Regions from separate parts of the Streptomyces sp. NPDC018019 genome, predicted to be linked through region 2. Evidence: riboswitches for the same ligand, from Rfam matches in the RefSeq annotation. Region 2 holds a riboswitch; the other holds the start of a gene.
The links. A riboswitch is a leader RNA that binds a small molecule or an ion and turns the genes downstream of it on or off. The one in region 2 is predicted to bind S-adenosylmethionine.
Positions count from the first base shown of each region.

Region 1: another riboswitch for S-adenosylmethionine. It lies ahead of thrC (threonine synthase); the one in region 2 lies ahead of ACH4FX_RS15200 (aminotransferase class V-fold PLP-dependent enzyme).

Region 1 is NZ_JBIRGD010000005.1:132,820-141,037, reverse strand. Features, by position in the region: gene ACH4FX_RS10680 (ROK family protein) at 1-509, opposite strand, end outside; gene ACH4FX_RS10675 (extracellular solute-binding protein) at 770-2,038, shown strand; gene ACH4FX_RS10670 (DUF3263 domain-containing protein) at 2,148-2,417, shown strand; gene otsB (trehalose-phosphatase) at 2,595-3,449, shown strand; gene ACH4FX_RS10660 (trehalose-6-phosphate synthase) at 3,488-4,942, opposite strand; gene ACH4FX_RS10655 (glucosyl-3-phosphoglycerate synthase) at 5,081-6,028, opposite strand; SAM riboswitch class I at 6,192-6,344, shown strand; gene thrC (threonine synthase) at 6,362-7,651, shown strand; gene ACH4FX_RS10645 (MoaD/ThiS family protein) at 7,712-7,990, shown strand.
Region 2 is NZ_JBIRGD010000007.1:297,431-305,648, forward strand. Features, by position in the region: gene ACH4FX_RS15185 (Rieske 2Fe-2S domain-containing protein) at 1-625, shown strand, start outside; gene ACH4FX_RS15190 (cytochrome bc complex cytochrome b subunit) at 622-2,259, shown strand; gene trpD (anthranilate phosphoribosyltransferase) at 2,406-3,470, shown strand; SAM riboswitch class IV at 3,555-3,672, shown strand; gene ACH4FX_RS15200 (aminotransferase class V-fold PLP-dependent enzyme) at 3,845-5,224, shown strand; gene ACH4FX_RS15205 (Lrp/AsnC family transcriptional regulator) at 5,381-5,662, opposite strand; gene ACH4FX_RS15210 (rhomboid family intramembrane serine protease) at 5,659-6,378, opposite strand; gene ACH4FX_RS15215 (hypothetical protein) at 6,653-6,892, shown strand; gene ACH4FX_RS15220 (NYN domain-containing protein) at 6,927-8,218, shown strand, end outside.

The sequences.
Region 1 (8,218 bases), on a different contig from region 2:
CGGACGACGATGTGGCCGATCTCGCCCGCGCTGCCGTGCGCGCCCGCCTCGATGCGGCCCTCGATGCCGATCGCGCCCGCGATGCCGGTGCCGAGCGGGACGAACAGGAAGCGGTCGGCGTCCCGGCCGGCGCCGATCCGGCCCTCGGCCAGGCCACCGGTGCGGACGTCGTGGCCGAGCGCGACCGGGACGCCGCCCAGGCGCTCGGAGAGCAGGGCGCGCAGCGGTACGTCGCGCCAGCCGAGGTTGGCGGCGAAGACGGCGAGGCCGCGCGCGTCGTCGACGATGCCCGGTACGGCGACGCCGGCCGCCACCGCCGGGGCGCCGAACCGCCGCAGTCCGGTCTCGCGCAGTTCCCCGGCGAAGTCCAGGATCGCCGCGACGACCGCCTCCGGGCCGCGTTCACGCCCGGTGGGACGCCGGGCCTCGTACAGCAGCGTGCCGTCCGCCCCCGCCAGGGCGGCCTTCATTCCGGTGCCGCCCACATCAAGGGCGATGACGTGTCTCACGGGAACAGTCTCGCGCGATCCGGCGTGAAAGGTCTAGTCCACTCGCGGGGGATGGCGTGGTTCGGTCCGGGGCGGGCCGGTCGGACCGGCGTGATCTCCGTGTGTGACAGGCGATACGCAAGCGATATGGGGGGTGGTGTAGACCTTGTGTGGGTACACGGGGGAGACTCGTTGTTCATGCCGGTTGAGGGCGGACCCCTGAAGCCACGGGGCATTCCCCGGCAAGCACGGAACATTCGGGACAAAAGGCGGTAATGGCAGTGCAGCGGCGGTACTTGAGCCTGGCGGCAGCGGGACTCACCACGGCCATGACGCTTTCCCTGTCCGCCTGCGGCAGCGGCGCGGGCGGCGGAGACGTCACGCTCAAGCTCATCGCGGCGGACTACGGCGACACCGAGGCGAACTCCTCCCAGCACTACTGGGACAAGCTCACCAAGGAGTTCGAGAAGAAGAACCCGGGCATCAAGGTCGAGGTCTCGGTCTACAGCTGGAAGGACGTCGACAAGAAGGTCGAGGACCTGGTCAAGTCCGGTAAGGCGCCGGACATGGCGCAGATCGGCGCGTACGCGGACTACGCGGCCGAGGGCAAGCTCTACAGCGCCGACCAGCTGCTCTCCATACCCGTGCAGGCCGACTTCGTGCCCGCCCTCGCCGAGGCGGGGGAGTACCAGCGCATCCAGTACGGCATGCCGTTCGGCGCCAGCACCCGCCGCCTGTTCTACAACAAGAAGCTCTTCGCCGAGGCGGGCATCACCGACCCGCCGCAGAACTGGTCGGAGGTGGCCGCGGACGCGGCCAAGCTCAAGGCCAAGGGCGTGAAGATGCCGTACGCGCTGCCGCTCGGCCCGGAGGAGACGCAGGCCGAGACGCTGATGTGGATGCTCAGTGGCGGCGGCAGCTACACGGACAGCATCGGCAAGTACACGATCGACTCCCCGCAGAACGTCAAGACCTTCGAATGGCTGAAGAAGGACCTGGTCGGCCCCGGCCTGACCGGTATGGACCCGGCCAAGCTCAACCGCCAGGACGCCTTCAACGCCTTCGCGGCCGGTGACGTCGGCATGCTCAACGGCCACCCCACCCTGATGAAGCAGGCCGAGGCCAAGGGCATCGACTACGGCACCGTCGACCTGCCGGGTGTGGACGGCAAGGCCAAGGCGACCATGGGCGTCGCCGACTGGATGACGGCGTTCAAGCAGAACGGCCACCGCGACGAGGTCGGCAAGTTCCTGGACTTCGTCTACAACGAGAAGAACGTCATGGACTTCTCGGGGGAGTACGGCCTGCTGCCCGTCACCACCTCCGGCTCCCAGGCGATGCTCGCCGACAGCAAGTACGCCAAGCTGCACAGCTTCCTGCGGCAGCTGGCCACCGCCGAGTTCTACCCCGCGAACAAGACCTCCTGGCCGCTGGTCAGCAAGACCGTCAAGGCGAAGATGGGCACCGCGGTGGGCGCCAACGGCAACCCGGCCGGTGTGCTCAGCGACATCCAGAACACGGCGAACGAGGCGGACAACACCGTCAAGTGAGCCGGCGCGCGAGAGCGCGCGGGCGCGGGGCGCCGGGCGGGCCCCGCACCCCGGGGGTTCCGGGACGGCGGCGGGGATTGTCGTACCGCGGCCTTATCGTGGACGGGTGATGACGAGCGACGGCACCGAGGGCGGCACCGGAGGCGGTGGCATAGGAGCACTGTCCCCCCAGGACGAGGCGGTGCTCGGTGTCGAACGCCGCTCCTGGCCGCGCCCGGGGGCCAAGGAGCGGGTCATCCGCGAGCGGCTCGGCATCTCGCCGACCCGCTACTACCAGCTGCTGAACGCGCTGCTGGACGACCCGCGGGCGCTCGCCCACGACCCGGTCACGGTCAACCGGCTGCGCCGCGTCCGCGAGGCCCGGCGCAGCCGCCGCTGAGCCCTGCCGTCTGCCGCCGCCCCGCCGCCTGCTGCCGAGCCCCGTCCCGCCGCCTGCCGCCGAGCCCCGCCCCGTCCGGCGCGGAGCCGCCCGTACGGTCCGGCGGCGACGGCACGTTGTAGCCGATGCGCCGGTACGCCCGGCACGCGCCCGCGCCCGCCCGGTAATGTCGTCGCCATGGGCAGCCCCCCGAACACCTTGCCGACGCCGGTCACCGAAGCGGGCCGGGACGGCCTCGCCGCGCTGCTGGACAGCCCCGGCCGGGCCGTGATCGCTCTGGACTTCGACGGCACGCTCGCCGACATCGTGCCCGACCCCGAGAAGGCCCGCGCCCACCCCGGGGCCGTGGCGGCGCTCGCCCGCCTGGCACCGCGCCTGTGCTCGCCGGTGGTCATCACCGGACGCCCGGCCGGCGTCGCGGTCCGCCTCGGCGGCTTCGCGGACGCGCCGGGCCTGGAGCGGCTCGTGATCCTGGGCGGCTACGGCGCCGAGCGCTGGGACGCGGCCACCGGCACGGTCCAGGCCCCCGCGCCGCCCCCGGGCGTCGCCGCCGTCCAGGCCGAACTGCCCGGCGTCCTGGACGGGCTGGGCGCCTGGCACGCCTCGTGGGTGGAGGACAAGGGCCGCGCCATCGCCGTCCACACCCGCCGCGCCGAGGACCCGCAGGCCGCCTTCGAGCTGCTGCGCGAGCCGCTGTACGCGCTCGCCGAACGGCACGGCCTGATCGTCGAACCGGGCCGGTACGTCCTCGAACTGCGCCCGCCCGGCATGGACAAGGGCGTCGCGCTGGCCGACTACGTACGCGAGACCGGCGCCACCACCGTCCTCTACGCGGGCGACGACCTGGGCGACCTCGCCGCCTACTCCGCCGTGGACAAGCTCCGGTCGGACGGCCTGGCCGGGGTGCTCGTGTGCAGCGGCAGCGCGGAGGTCGCCGAGCTGGCCGGCCGGGCCGACCTCGTCGTCGACGGCCCGGCGGGCGTCGTCGCCCTGCTGAACGCCCTCGCGGACCGGCTGGAGACGGCCGCCTGACGCACGCGGCCGGGGCCCTCCCCGGGGCCCCGGCTCCGCTACTGCTCCAGCGCCCGCAGCTGCTGGAGGAACCACCGGTCCGGCGGCAGCGCGGTGGCCGCCGCGGCCAGCCGCTTCGTGCGCTCGGCCCGCTCGCCGTCCTCCAGGGACAGCGCCTCGTGCAGCGCGTCGGCGGTGCCGGTGATGTCGTACGGATTGACGCAGAACGCGTCGTCGCCCAGCTCCGCGTACGCCCCGGCCTCACGGGACAGCACCAGCGCGCAGCCCCGCTCCGAGACCACCGGGATCTCCTTGGCGACCAGGTTCATACCGTCCCTGATCGGGTTGACCAGCGCCACGTCGGCGATCCGGTAGGCGGCCAGCGACCGTGCGAAGTCGTCCTTCACGTGCAGCACCACCGGCTGCCAGCCCGGTGTGCCGAACTCGGCGTTGATCTCCTCGGCGAGCCGCCCGACTTCGTCCGTGTACGCGCGGTAGACCTCCAGGTCCTGCCGGGAGGGGTAGGCGAACGCCACGTGCACGACGCGCTCGCGCCACTCGGGGCGACCGGCCAGCAGCGCCCGGTACGCGCGCAGCCCGCGCACGATGTTCTTCGACAGCTCCGTACGGTCCACCCGGACGATCGTCCTGCGGTCCTCGCCGCCGATCTGCTCGCGCAGCGCGGCCAGCCGCTCGTCCACGTCCGGCCGGTGCGCCCGCTCCCGCAGGAACTCCGCGTCCGCGCCCAGCCCGTGCACGCCGAGCCGGGTCGTACGGCCCGCGTGGGTGACGCTCAGCCCGTCGTCCCCGTGCGTGACCTCGGCGCCCAGCACCGCCACGCAGCACTCCGCGAACGCCTCGGCCCAGCGGCGCGTCAGGAACGCCGCCCGGTCGCCGCCCAGCATCCCGAGCAGCACCGCCTCGGCCACGTCGTCCGGCAGCATCCGGAAGTAGTCGGCGGGCGCCCACGGCGTGTGCGAGAAGTGCCCGATGCGCAGGTCGGGGCGGCGGGCGCGGAGCAGGCCGGGGACCAGCGCGAGGTGGTAGTCCTGCACCAGCACCACGGCACCGGGCGCGGCCTCGTCGGCGAGCGCGTCCGCGAAGGCCGCGTTGTACGCCTCGTACGACGCCCACCGGGCGCGGAAACCCTCGTCGAAGGACGGCTCCAGCGGTGTCTGGTAGAGCAGGTGGTGGACGAACCAGAGCACCGAGTTCGCGATGCCGTTGTAGGCGTCGGTGAAGACATCGGCGGGGATGTCCAGCATGCGCACGTGCTGCCCGCCCGTGTCGGCGGTGTCCAGGTGGCCGCCGGCGCGCCGGGCGGCCACACGGTCGCCGTCCCCGAGGGCGGCGCACACCCACACCGCCCCGTCGGAGCCGATGGCGGAGAGACCGGAGACCAGCCCGCCGCCGCCCCGTTTGGCGGTGAGCGAGCCGTCCTCCCCCTTCGTGTACGAGACCGGGCCGCGATTGGACGCGACGAGAACCTGGGCACCAGAACGCGCGGAGACCATGCTGCGAGACTAGCCCGCGACAGATCCGCTCAAACGTGCGGCGCCCAGGGCGGACGTCACGGTTTTCCGCGGTGGCCGGCGAGGTACCCGGAGGGCTTCTCCGGCTCTGTGCCGGGAGCGCCCCGACCCGGCCCCGGCTCAGGCCGCGCGGCGCTCCGCGTACTCCGGTATCTCCGCCATCGGCGGCCGCTCCTCGGTGTCCACGTCCCAGGTGCGCGGTACGAAACCGGCCTCGCCGCGCTCGAACTGGGTCAGCCGCGGGCGCACCAGGTGGCCGCGCGCCAGCCGCAGCTGCGCGGTGCGGTAGATCGCCGCCGCCATCCGGCCGAGCGCCTGGCCGCCCTGGTGGCGGTGCTTGCGCACCCCGACGTCGACCTGGGCCAGCGCGTCCAGCCCGGCCGTGTGCAGCGCGTCGACCAGCAGGCCCAGCTCCACGCCGTAGCCCACCGGGAACGGCAGCCGCTCCAGCAGCGACCGGCGGGCCGCGTACTCGCCGCCCAGCGGCTGCACGAATCCGGCCAGCTGCGGCCAGTGCAGGTTCAGCAGCGGCCGGGCGACCAGCTCGGTGACCCGGCCGCCCTGCCCCGCCGCCTCGCCCAGCGGCCGGTCGTACATCCCCTTGACGAACTGCACGCCCGGGTCGGTCAGCAGCGGCCCGACGATCCCGGAGACGAACGTGGCGGAGAACTCGCGCAGGTCGGCGTCGACGAAGCAGACGATGTCACCGCGGGTGACCAGCAGGGAGCGCCACAGCACCTCGCCCTTGCCGGGCAGCGCGGGCAGCCGCGGCAGCACCTCGTCCCGGTGGACCACCCGCGCGCCCGCCTCGGCCGCGACCTTGGCCGTGCCGTCCGTGGACCCGGAGTCCAGCACCACCAGCTCGTCGACGAGCGGCACCGACGGTGTCATCAGCTCCGTACGGATCGCCTCGACGATCGCGCCGACCGTCGCCTCCTCGTCGAGCGCCGGCAGCACGACGGAGACCGTCTGCCCCGTCTCGCGCTTGGCGGCCAGCAGCCGGTCGAGCGGGCGGTCGGCGGCCGACCAGGACCGGCTGGCCAGCCAGCGCTCCACCTCTTCCAGCACCTGCGCGTCTCCTTCGTTCCCGGACCAGCGATGTGATCCATCTCGCGGTGCGGACGGCTGTCTCAACCGCCCGGCCCTTCGGCTACAGTCTTGAACAACGCGATCGCCCCGGACATGCCGGGGTCGCCGCGACAAACGCCTGGGCCCCGGCCCAGCGCCATACCGCTCATCCAGAGGGGCAGAGGGACACGGCCCGTTGAAGCCCCGGCAACCCTCCAGCCGTCTCGTCTCCGCGCCCGCCGCGGACCGCGGGGCTCCGGCTAGGGAAGGTGCCAATTCCGTCTCGTGGCGAGATGCGCCGCGAGGAAGATGAGGAGAAAGGGCCTCGCCTCCATGGCTGTGCAATCCCCCGAAAGCACCCTCTCCACCACGGTCTCCCTGGGCCCCGCCGTCGCCCTGTCCTGCCGCGAGTGCGGCGAGCGCTTCGACCTCGGACCGATCTTCGCCTGCGCCGTCTGCTTCGGGCCCCTGGAAGTGGCGTACGACCTGCCGGCGGGCGACCCCGAGGGGCTGCGCAAGCGGATCGAGGCGGGCCCCAACAGCATCTGGCGGTACGCGCCGCTGCTGCCCGTCCCCGCCGACGTGGCGGCCAAGCCCAACCTCAACCCCGGCCTGACCAAGCTGGTCAAGGCCGACAACCTGGCCCGCGAGCTGGGCGTCACCGGCGGCCTGTACGTCAAGGACGACTCCGGCAACCCGACCCACTCCTTCAAGGACCGGGTCGTCGCCATCGCCGTCGAGGCCGCCCGCGCCTTCGGCTTCACCACCCTGTCCTGCTCCTCCACCGGCAACCTGGCCGGCGCGGTGGGCGCCGCCGCGGCCCGCGCCGGTTTCCGCTCCTGCGTGTTCATCCCGCACGACCTGGAGGCGGGCAAGGTCGTCATGGCCGCGGTCTACGGCGGCGAGCTGGTCGGCATCGAGGGCACCTACGACGATGTCAACCGCTTCTGCTCGGAGCTGATCGGCGACCCGCTCGGCGAGGGCTGGGGCTTCGTCAACGTCAATCTGCGCCCGTACTACGGAGAGGGCTCCAAGACCCTCGCCTACGAGATCTGCGAGCAGCTCGGCTGGCGGCTGCCGGACCAGATCGTCATCCCGATCGCCTCCGGCTCCCAGCTCACGAAGATCGACAAGGGGCTGAAGGAGCTGATCGCGCTCGGGCTGGTCGAGGACCGGCCGTACAAGATCTTCGGCGCCCAGGCCGAGGGCTGCTCGCCGGTCTCCACCGCCTTCAAGGCGGGCCACGACGTGGTACGGCCGCAGAAGCCGGACACCATCGCCAAGTCGCTGGCGATCGGCAACCCGGCCGACGGCCCGTACGTGCTCGACATCGCCCGGCGCACCGGCGGCGCCGTCGAGGACGTCACCGACGCGCAGGTGGTCGACGCGATCAAGCTGCTGGCCCGTACGGAGGGCATCTTCGCGGAGACCGCCGGCGGGGTGACCGTGGGCGTCACCGAGAAGCTGATCGAGAACGGCCTGCTCGACCCGGCGCTGACCACCGTCGTGCTGAACACCGGGGACGGCCTCAAGACGCTGGACGCGGTCGCGCCGACCACCGGGCCGACGGCCACCATCCGGCCGAGCCTGGACGCGTTCCGCGCGGCCGGCCTGGCGGGCTGACCGCCACCCGTCCCGTCCCTCCCTCCCGCATCCCGCCCGCAAGCCGGAAGGCAGAACACCATGAGCGTCAACGTCCGCATCCCGACCATCCTGCGCACCTACACCGGCGGCCGGGCCGAGGTGCCCGCCGAGGGCGCGAACCTCTCCGAGGTCATCGCGGACCTGGAGAAGAACCACTCCGGGATCGCGGCGCGCGTCCTGGACGACACCGGCAAGCTGCGCCGCTTCGTGAACGTCTACGTCAACGACGACGACGTGCGCTTCGAGCAGGGCCTTCAGACCCCGACCCCGGACGGCGCGGGCGTCTCGATCATTCCGGCGGTGGCCGGCGGCTGCTGAGCGCCAGGAAGCCGTAAGGATTCTTTCCGGCCCTTTCCGGGGCCGACGGCCGGAATCGCCCCGTCCGCCACGAAGCGGACGGGGCGATTCCGTGTTGTTAAAGGCGATACAGTTGTGGTGATCCCTCGTCGTACGCGTGCCGAGCGCAGAGAAGACCCCGGCAAGTTGTGGGCGAAGTGTGGACATGAATTGTCGCGTTGGTGAGCTATGCCCGGCCCGACTTGCCCA
Region 2 (8,218 bases):
GGTCATGGAGGACTTCGCGCAGGGCGCGAAGGAGTCCGGCATCGGCCGCCGCAAGCTGATCCGCAACACCATGTTCGGCGCGCTGGCCGTGGTGCCGCTGTCCGGTGTCGTGCTGCTGCGCGACCTCGGTCCGCTGCCGGAGAAGAAGCTGCGCACCACGGGCTGGAAGAAGGGCGTCCGCCTGGTCAACCAGTCCACCAACCTCCCGCTGCGTCCCGAGGACATCGCGGTCGGCTCCCTCACCTTCGCCAAGCCCGAGGGCCTGGAGGAGGACGACGAGGACTTCAACAGCAAGATCGCCAAGGACGCCCTGATGCTCGTGCGGATCCAGCCGCAGAACATCAAGGACAAGCAGGAACTGGACTGGTCGCACGAGGGCATCGTCGCGTACTCGAAGATCTGCACCCACGTGGGCTGCCCGATCAGCCTGTACGAGCAGCAGACGCACCACGTGCTGTGCCCCTGCCACCAGTCGACCTTCGACCTGTCCGACGGCGGACGCGTCATCTTCGGCCCCGCCGGACACGCCCTGCCGCAGCTGCACATCACGGTGAAGGACGGCTTCCTCGAAGCCGTAAGCGACTTCGCGGAGCCCGTCGGCCCGAGCTTCTGGGAGCGCGGATGAGTAACGAGACGAGCGCGACCACCACGCGCCGCGGCCAGGCGCCGCGGGGCGAGCGGATCGCCGACTGGGCGGACGGCCGGCTGGGCATCTACAGCCTCGCCAAGGCCAACATGCGCAAGATCTTCCCGGACCACTGGTCCTTCATGCTGGGTGAGATCTGCCTCTACAGCTTCATCATCATCATCCTGACCGGCGTCTACCTGACGCTGTTCTTCCACCCGAGCATGGCCGAGGTGACCTACCACGGCTCGTACGTGCCCATGCACGGGATCCGGATGACGCAGGCGTTCGAGTCGACGCTGGACATCAGCTTCGACGTGCGCGGCGGTCTGCTCATCCGGCAGATCCACCACTGGGCCGCCCTGGTCTTCATCGGCGGCATGATGGTGCACATGATGCGGGTGTTCTTCACCGGCGCCTTCCGCAAGCCGCGCGAGGTCAACTGGCTGTTCGGCTTCCTGCTGCTGGTGCTGGGCATGTTCACCGGCTTCACCGGCTACTCGCTGCCGGACGACCTGCTCTCCGGCACCGGTGTCCGGTTCATCGAGGGTGTCATCCTGGCGATGCCGCTCATCGGCTCGTACCTGCAGATGTTCATCTTCGGCGGGGAGTTCCCGGGGCACGACATCATCCCCAGGTTCTTCACGATCCACGTGCTGCTGCTGCCCGGCATCATGCTCGGCCTGCTGGTGGCGCACCTGATCCTGGTCTTCTACCACAAGCACACGCAGTTCCCGGGTGCCGGCAAGACCAACAAGAACGTCGTCGGCATGCCGCTGCTGCCGGTCTACATGGCCAAGGCCGGAGGCTTCTTCTTCCTGGTCTTCGGCGTGATCTCGGTGATCGCGGCGGTCGCCAGCATCAACCCGGTGTGGGCCATCGGCCCGTACCGGCCCGACCAGGTCTCCACCGGCGCCCAGCCCGACTGGTACATGGGCTTCGCCGAGGGCCTGATCCGTGTGATGCCCGGCTGGGAGTGGAACATCTGGGGCCACACCATCAACTTCGGTGTGCTGATCCCGATCCTGATCTTCCCGCTGGTGCTGGTGGCGATCGCGGTCTACCCGTTCGTCGAGTCCTGGGTCACCGGCGACAAGCGCGAGCACCACATCCTGGACCGCCCGCGCAACGCCCCGACGCGTACCGGCTTCGGTGTGGCCTGGCTGACCGCCTACCTCATCATGCTCGTCGGCGGTGGCAACGACCTGTGGGCCACCCACTTCCACCTGTCGCTGAACGCCCTGACCTGGTTCGTCCGGATCGGCTTCTTCGTCGGGCCGGTGCTCGCCTTCATCGTCACCAAGCGGATCTGCCTGGGTCTCCAGCGCCGCGACCGCGACAAGGTGCTGCACGGACGCGAGTCCGGCATCATCAAGCGGCTGCCGCACGGTGAGTTCATCGAGGTGCACGAGCCGCTCAACCAGGAGCAGCTGCACACGCTCACCCAGCACGAGCAGCCCAAGCCGCTCGAAATCGGCCCCGAGGTCGACGAGAACGGTGTCGAGCGGAAGGTCAAGCGGTCCACGAAGCTCCGCGCCAAGCTCTCCAAGGGCTACTACGGCGAGGGCAACGTCATCCCGAAGCCGACCGTCGAGGAGTACAAGGAGATCACCAGCGGCCACGGCCACCACTGATCCCCGCCGTGTGACGCACGGCAGTACCCCCGCGTGAGCACGCCACCCAAAGGGCCCCTTCCGTACCTCGGACGGGGCCCTTCGGCATGCCGCGGCGCCGGATAGGGTTTCGGCACCAGCAGGACACGAATCCAGGAGTGTGGACCATGAACGTTGTGACCCCGGGTGGCGGCGGCAGCGTGGCGGCCCACACCTGGCCGGCCGTCCTGGACGCCCTCCTCCAGGGCCGTGACCTGAGCGCCGACGACACCGCGTGGGCGATGGACCGGATCATGCGCGGCGAGGCCACCGACGCGCAGATCGCCGGGTTCGCGGTGGCGCTGCGGGCCAAGGGCGAGACCGTCGCCGAGATCTCCGGCCTGGTCCGGACGATGTACGCGCACGCCAACCTCATCGAGGTGCCGGGCCCGAGCGTGGACATCGTCGGCACCGGCGGCGACGGCGCCAAGACCGTCAACATCTCCACCATGTCCTCGATCGTGGTGGCCGGCACCGGCGCGAAGGTCGTCAAGCACGGCAACCGTGCCGCCTCGTCGGCCAGCGGCGCCTCCGACGTGCTGGAGAAACTGGGCGTGAACCTGGACCTGACGCCGCGCCGGGTCGTCGAGGTGGCCGAGGAGGCCGGCATCACCTTCTGCTTCGCGGTGAAGTTCCACCCCTCGCTGCGGCACGTCGCCGCCGCACGGCGCGAGCTGGGCATCCGTACGACCTTCAACGTGCTGGGCCCGCTGACCAACCCGGCGCAGGTCCGCGCCCAGGCCACCGGTGTCGCGGACGCGCGGATGGCGCCGATCCTGGCGGGCGTGCTGGCCGAACGCGGCTCCAGCGCGCTGGTCTTCCGCGGCGACGACGGACTCGACGAGCTGACCACCACCGCCACGTCGAAGGTGTGGGTGGTCCGGGACGGCGCCGTACGCGAGGAGACCTTCGACCCACGGGACGTGGGGATCGGCCTGGTGCCCGTGGAGGCGCTGCGCGGCGCCGACGCCTCGTACAACGCGGACGTGGCGCGTCGCCTGCTGGGCGGCGAGCCGGGGCCGGTGCGCGACGCGGTGCTGCTCAACTCGGCGGCGGCGCTGGTGGCGCTGGAGCCGTCCGGGGCGCCGCTGACCGAGCAGATCGCGGCGGGCATCGCGAAGGCCGCCGAGTCCATCGACTCCGGCGCCGCCCGCCGGGCGCTGGAGCGGTGGGTGGCGGCCAGCAACGCCTGATACGGCGGTGGTGTGCCGCGGGGCCCGGTCCGGGATGCGGACCGGGCCTTGCGTACCTCCGATCGTGTGGCATGATGCTGCCCAGGTCACGAGTGACAGCGACTACGGCCCCGGCCCGCTGTCCGGCAACCCTCCGTCCGTGGCGGGGTGCCCCGGGTGATGACCAGGCCGCAGGCAGCGAGGTCTGCGGCAAGCGCGGATCCCTCGTGCCAGGGATCCTGGTCCTTGAGGGAGATCTCCCGTGATCCAGCGAATGCGTTAGGGCCGTCCGGCCCCGTTTTCCGCACCCCTTTTCCTTATCACCGCTGCCGGCCGGCCCCGCTCCGGCGTGTGGGCCCCGCAGCGAAGTCGCCCTGCCTTCACGGGAGTTCGCCATGCCTGTTTCCGCTGTCGCCACCGACGCCGCCGTCTGCGCCCCGCTGCCCGTGCTGGGGCGCGACGTCCTGGTCCCGCTCGTCACCGGCGGCGAGGTCGAGTACGCGGCGCTGGACATCGCCGCCAGCGCCCCGGCGCTCCAGCGCGTCTGGGACGACGTGGCCGCGTACGCCCCGTACTACGGCAGCGTGCACCGCGGCGCCGGCTACCTCTCGCAGCTCTCCACCGACCTGTTCGAGAACAGCCGGGCCGAGGTGGCCGGCTTCCTCGGGTGCCGGGAGGGGGACCAGGTGGTCTTCACCCGTTCCACCACCGACTCGCTCAACCTGCTGGCCGCGGTCCTGCCCGAGGACACCCGGGTCTTCGTCTTCGAGACCGAGCACCACGCCTCGCTGCTGCCCTGGGAGCGGCGTGCGGACGTGGCGGTGACCTACCTCGACGCGCCCCGCACGCCCCAGCAGGCGGTGGACACGCTGGAGCGGGCGCTGGCGGAGCGCGAGCCCTACGGCAACGCCCTGGTGTGCGTGACCGGGGCCTCCAACGTCACCGGTGAGCTGTGGCCCGTGCGGGAACTGGCCGTGGCGGCGCACGCGCACGGCGCGCGGATCGTGCTGGACGCCGCCCAGCTCGCCCCGCACCACCCGGTGGACATCGCGGAGCTGGACGTGGACTGGGTGGCCTTCTCCGGCCACAAGCTGTACGCGCCGTTCGGCGCCGGGGTGCTGGCCGGGCGCGCGGACTGGCTCCAGGAGGCGGAGCCGTACCTCGCGGGCGGCGGCGCCAGCCGCACCGTCGCGCGCCGCGCCGACGGCGGGGTGGACGTCGAGTGGCACACCACCGAGGCCCGCCACGAGGCCGGCTCGCCGAACGTCATCGGCGTCCACGCCATCGCCGCCGCCTGCAAGGCCCTTACCGAGGCGGGCTTCGAGCGCCTGGCCGCCCGTGAGCAGCGGCTGGTCGAGCGGGTGCGGGCGGGCCTCGCCGAGGTGCCCGAGGTCACCGTGCTGTCGCTGTTCGGGGACGACGCGCCGCGGGTGGGCGTGCTGTCCTTCGTGGTCGAGGGCTGGAACAGCTCGCACTTCGCGGCGGCGCTCTCGGCCGAGTACGGGGTCGGCGTGCGCGACGGGCTGTTCTGCGCGCACCCGCTCGTACGGACCCTGCTGGGCGCGACGTCGCAGGCCCCCGGCGAGTGCGGCGCGCCGGAAGGCGCGCCGGGGGAGCAGTCGCTGAACGCCGTCCGGGTGAGTTTCGGCGCCGGTACGCCCGACGAGCACGTGGACCGCTTCGTACGGGCGGTCAAGGAGCTGGTGAGGGACGGTGCGCGGTGGAGCTACCGCACCGAGGGCGGGCGCTGCGTGCCGGACACCGCGGCCGCGTAGCCCCTCTGGACCACCCTGCCGCGGCGCTCCGCTGTCCGGGCGCCGCGGTGCGGGTGACAACGGCGCGGGCGTGCACAGACGCCCGTGCCGCAGCCGCGGCGGCCCACAGGAGCCGGGCCGCCGCGGCTGGCGTTTTCGGGCGAGGCAGGGCTCCGGTCAGGCGTCCAGGCCGATGGCGAAGGCCGCTTCGAGGTCGTGCTGGGAGTACGTGCGGAACGCGATGTGCGTCTCCGTGGAGGCCACCCCCGGCACCTTGCTGATCCGGCCGGGGATGACGTCCGCCAGATCGTCGTGCTGGGCGACCCGCACCATCGCGATCAGGTCGTACGCACCGGTGACCGAGTAGACCTCGCTGACGCCCTCCAGCGCGGCGATCTTCTCCGCGATCTCCGGGATGCGGTCCACGCTGGTCCTGATGAGCACGATCGAAGTGATCACGGCTGGCTCTCTCCCTCGGTCGCCTGCTGCTTCGCCGTTCCGGCGGACCCCACACTACCGGGGGCCGCGGCGGCGTCCCGCGGCGGACAGGGGACCGGCCGGTACCGCACCCAGGCGTACAGGAAGCCCACCGCGAAGCCCACGACATGGGCCAGGTAGGCCACGCCCGGGGTGCTGGGGTCGCGCTGCGCGGCGATCCACTGGAGGACGAACCAGAACAGCAGCACGATCCAGGCGGGGAAGCGCAGCGGCAGGAAGAAGAGGAACGGGTAGAGACTGGTGACCCGGGCCTTGGGGAAGAGGTACAGGAACGCCCCCAGCACCCCGGAGATCGCTCCGGAGGCGCCGACCAGGGTCTGGCCGGACGCGGCGTGCGCGGCCGCGTACCCCATCAGGGCCAGGTAGCCGGTCACGATGTAGAAGACGGTGAACGGCAGCCGGCCCATGCGGTCCTCGGCCATGCCGCCGAAGACGTGGAGGAAGAGCACGTTGCCCAGCAGGTGCAGCCAGCTGCCGTGCACGAACAGGGCGGTCAGCGGGGTGAGCAGGGCGTGCGGCGAGCCGCTCCACAGGTCGCGCGGGATGACGCCCCAGCGTTCGAAGTACGCGGTCTGGGCCTGGACGACGGCGTCGCCGGTGCCGTATATGCCGTTGAGGCCGGAGGCGGGCCCGATGACGAAGAGGACGCAGCACACGGCGATCAGGACGTTCGTCATGCGGGAGAAAACGGACAGCACCGAGCGGGCGCGCGGCTTCCGGGGGAACAGGGGCGGGTCCGTCATGAAGTGATCATGGCTCAATGAGGGCATTCGGGACAGAGCGCCTCGCCGCGTCCCGCCCACCGGGCGGGCCCGCGCCGTACCGGCGTCAGGCCGTAGGGTAACGGGCAGTACCCCCGCGTACTTCCGCAGTCCGACGGCGCACCGCGGGAAGCCCCCGAACGACAGCACGAGCCCCGCTCCCCCGAGCGTGACGAAAGAGGACGACACCATGGCTGTTCCCCTGCCGACGGCCGGGACCCGGTGGCGCTGCACGCTGTGCGGCAACCTGACGCGCTTCGACGTGACCCGCCGGTCGGAGGCCGTGGAGTACTTCCACTTCGACCTCGCCGGGGAGCCGAAGGTGGAGGAGCGCGAGGTGCGCAGTGAGAGCATCGAGTCCGTGCGCTGCCGCTGGTGCAACGCGGTCGACCAGATCGAGCTGGTCGACCGGCCGGGCGCGAGCGCCTGAGTCGAGCGCCTGAGATCGGAGCGATGCAGCAGTGGTGGAGCGTCCAGAAGGGCCTGCGGGGGCGGAGCGCGATGCCGAGGCCGGTGCGGCCGAGGCGGACGAGGTGCTCGACCGTCCGTTGCCCGAGGGCGTACGGCGCCGGGTCGTGGCGCTCACCGCGGAGTCCTTCGGCGGCCTGACCGTCGCCGAACTCCCACCGCCGCTGCGGCAGTACGCCCGGTTCACCCCCAGCCGCCGGGCCAAGTTCGCGGGCAACGCGATGGCCGCCGCGCTGGAGAACGACGCGGTGTTCCGGCAGCGGATCGCGGGCCGGCTCCGCGAGGCCCAGCCGGAACTGGCCGAAGCGCTGGACAACGGCACCCCGCCCGCCGCCGCCGACCCGCTGGACGTCGCGGCGGCGGCCTATGTGCTGCGCCCCGAGGGCTGGGTCAAGCTGGTCGCGGCGGCCGGCGAGGAGGCGCAGCGCGCCCGCGCCGAGCGGGCCGGCGAGGAGGCGGAGCGCGAGCTGGCCGCGCTGCGCGAGGAACTGGTGCAGGTCCGCACGCAGGCGCGGGCCGACGCCGAGCGCGTGCGCGGCGACCTGGACGCGCTGCGCAAGGAGAACGAGTCGTTGCGGCGCAAGCTGCGCAGCGCGCTCAGCGACGTCAAGCGCGGCGAGGCGGCGGCGCGCAAGGCCGCGGCCGAGACGGAGTCCGTACGGGCCGCCGCCGCGCAGGAGAAGAGCGCGGCCGACAGCGAGGCGCGCCGTCTCAAGGCCCGGATCGCGGAGGTCGAGGCGGCGCTGGAGGCCAGCCGCCGCGCCACGCGGGAGGGCCGCAGCACCGAGGACATGCGGCTGCGGCTGCTGCTGGACACCGTCCTGGACGCGGCGCAGGGGCTGCGCCGCGAACTGGCGCTGCCGCCCGCCGACATCCACCCGGCGGACACCGTCGATGCCGTGGCGCCGGGCAAGATGACGCCGAAGGACATCGCCACGCGCGCGCTGTCGGAGACCGACCCCGCGCTGCTGGACCAGCTGCTGGCGCTGCCGCAGGCCCACCTGGTGGTGGACGGCTACAACGTCACCAAGACCGGCTATCCCACGATGCCGTTGGACAAGCAGCGGCTGCGGCTGCTGGGCGGTCTGGCGGTGCTGGCCGCCCAGACGGGCGCGGAGATGACGTGTGTCTTCGACGGCGCGGAGCTGGCCGCGCCGGTGCTGCTCGCGCCGCCGCGCGGCGTACGCGTCCTGTTCAGCAAGCCGGGCGTGACGGCCGATGAGCTGATTCGCCAGCTCGTACGGGCCGAGCCGCCCGGCCGCCCGGTGGTGGTGGTCTCCACGGACCG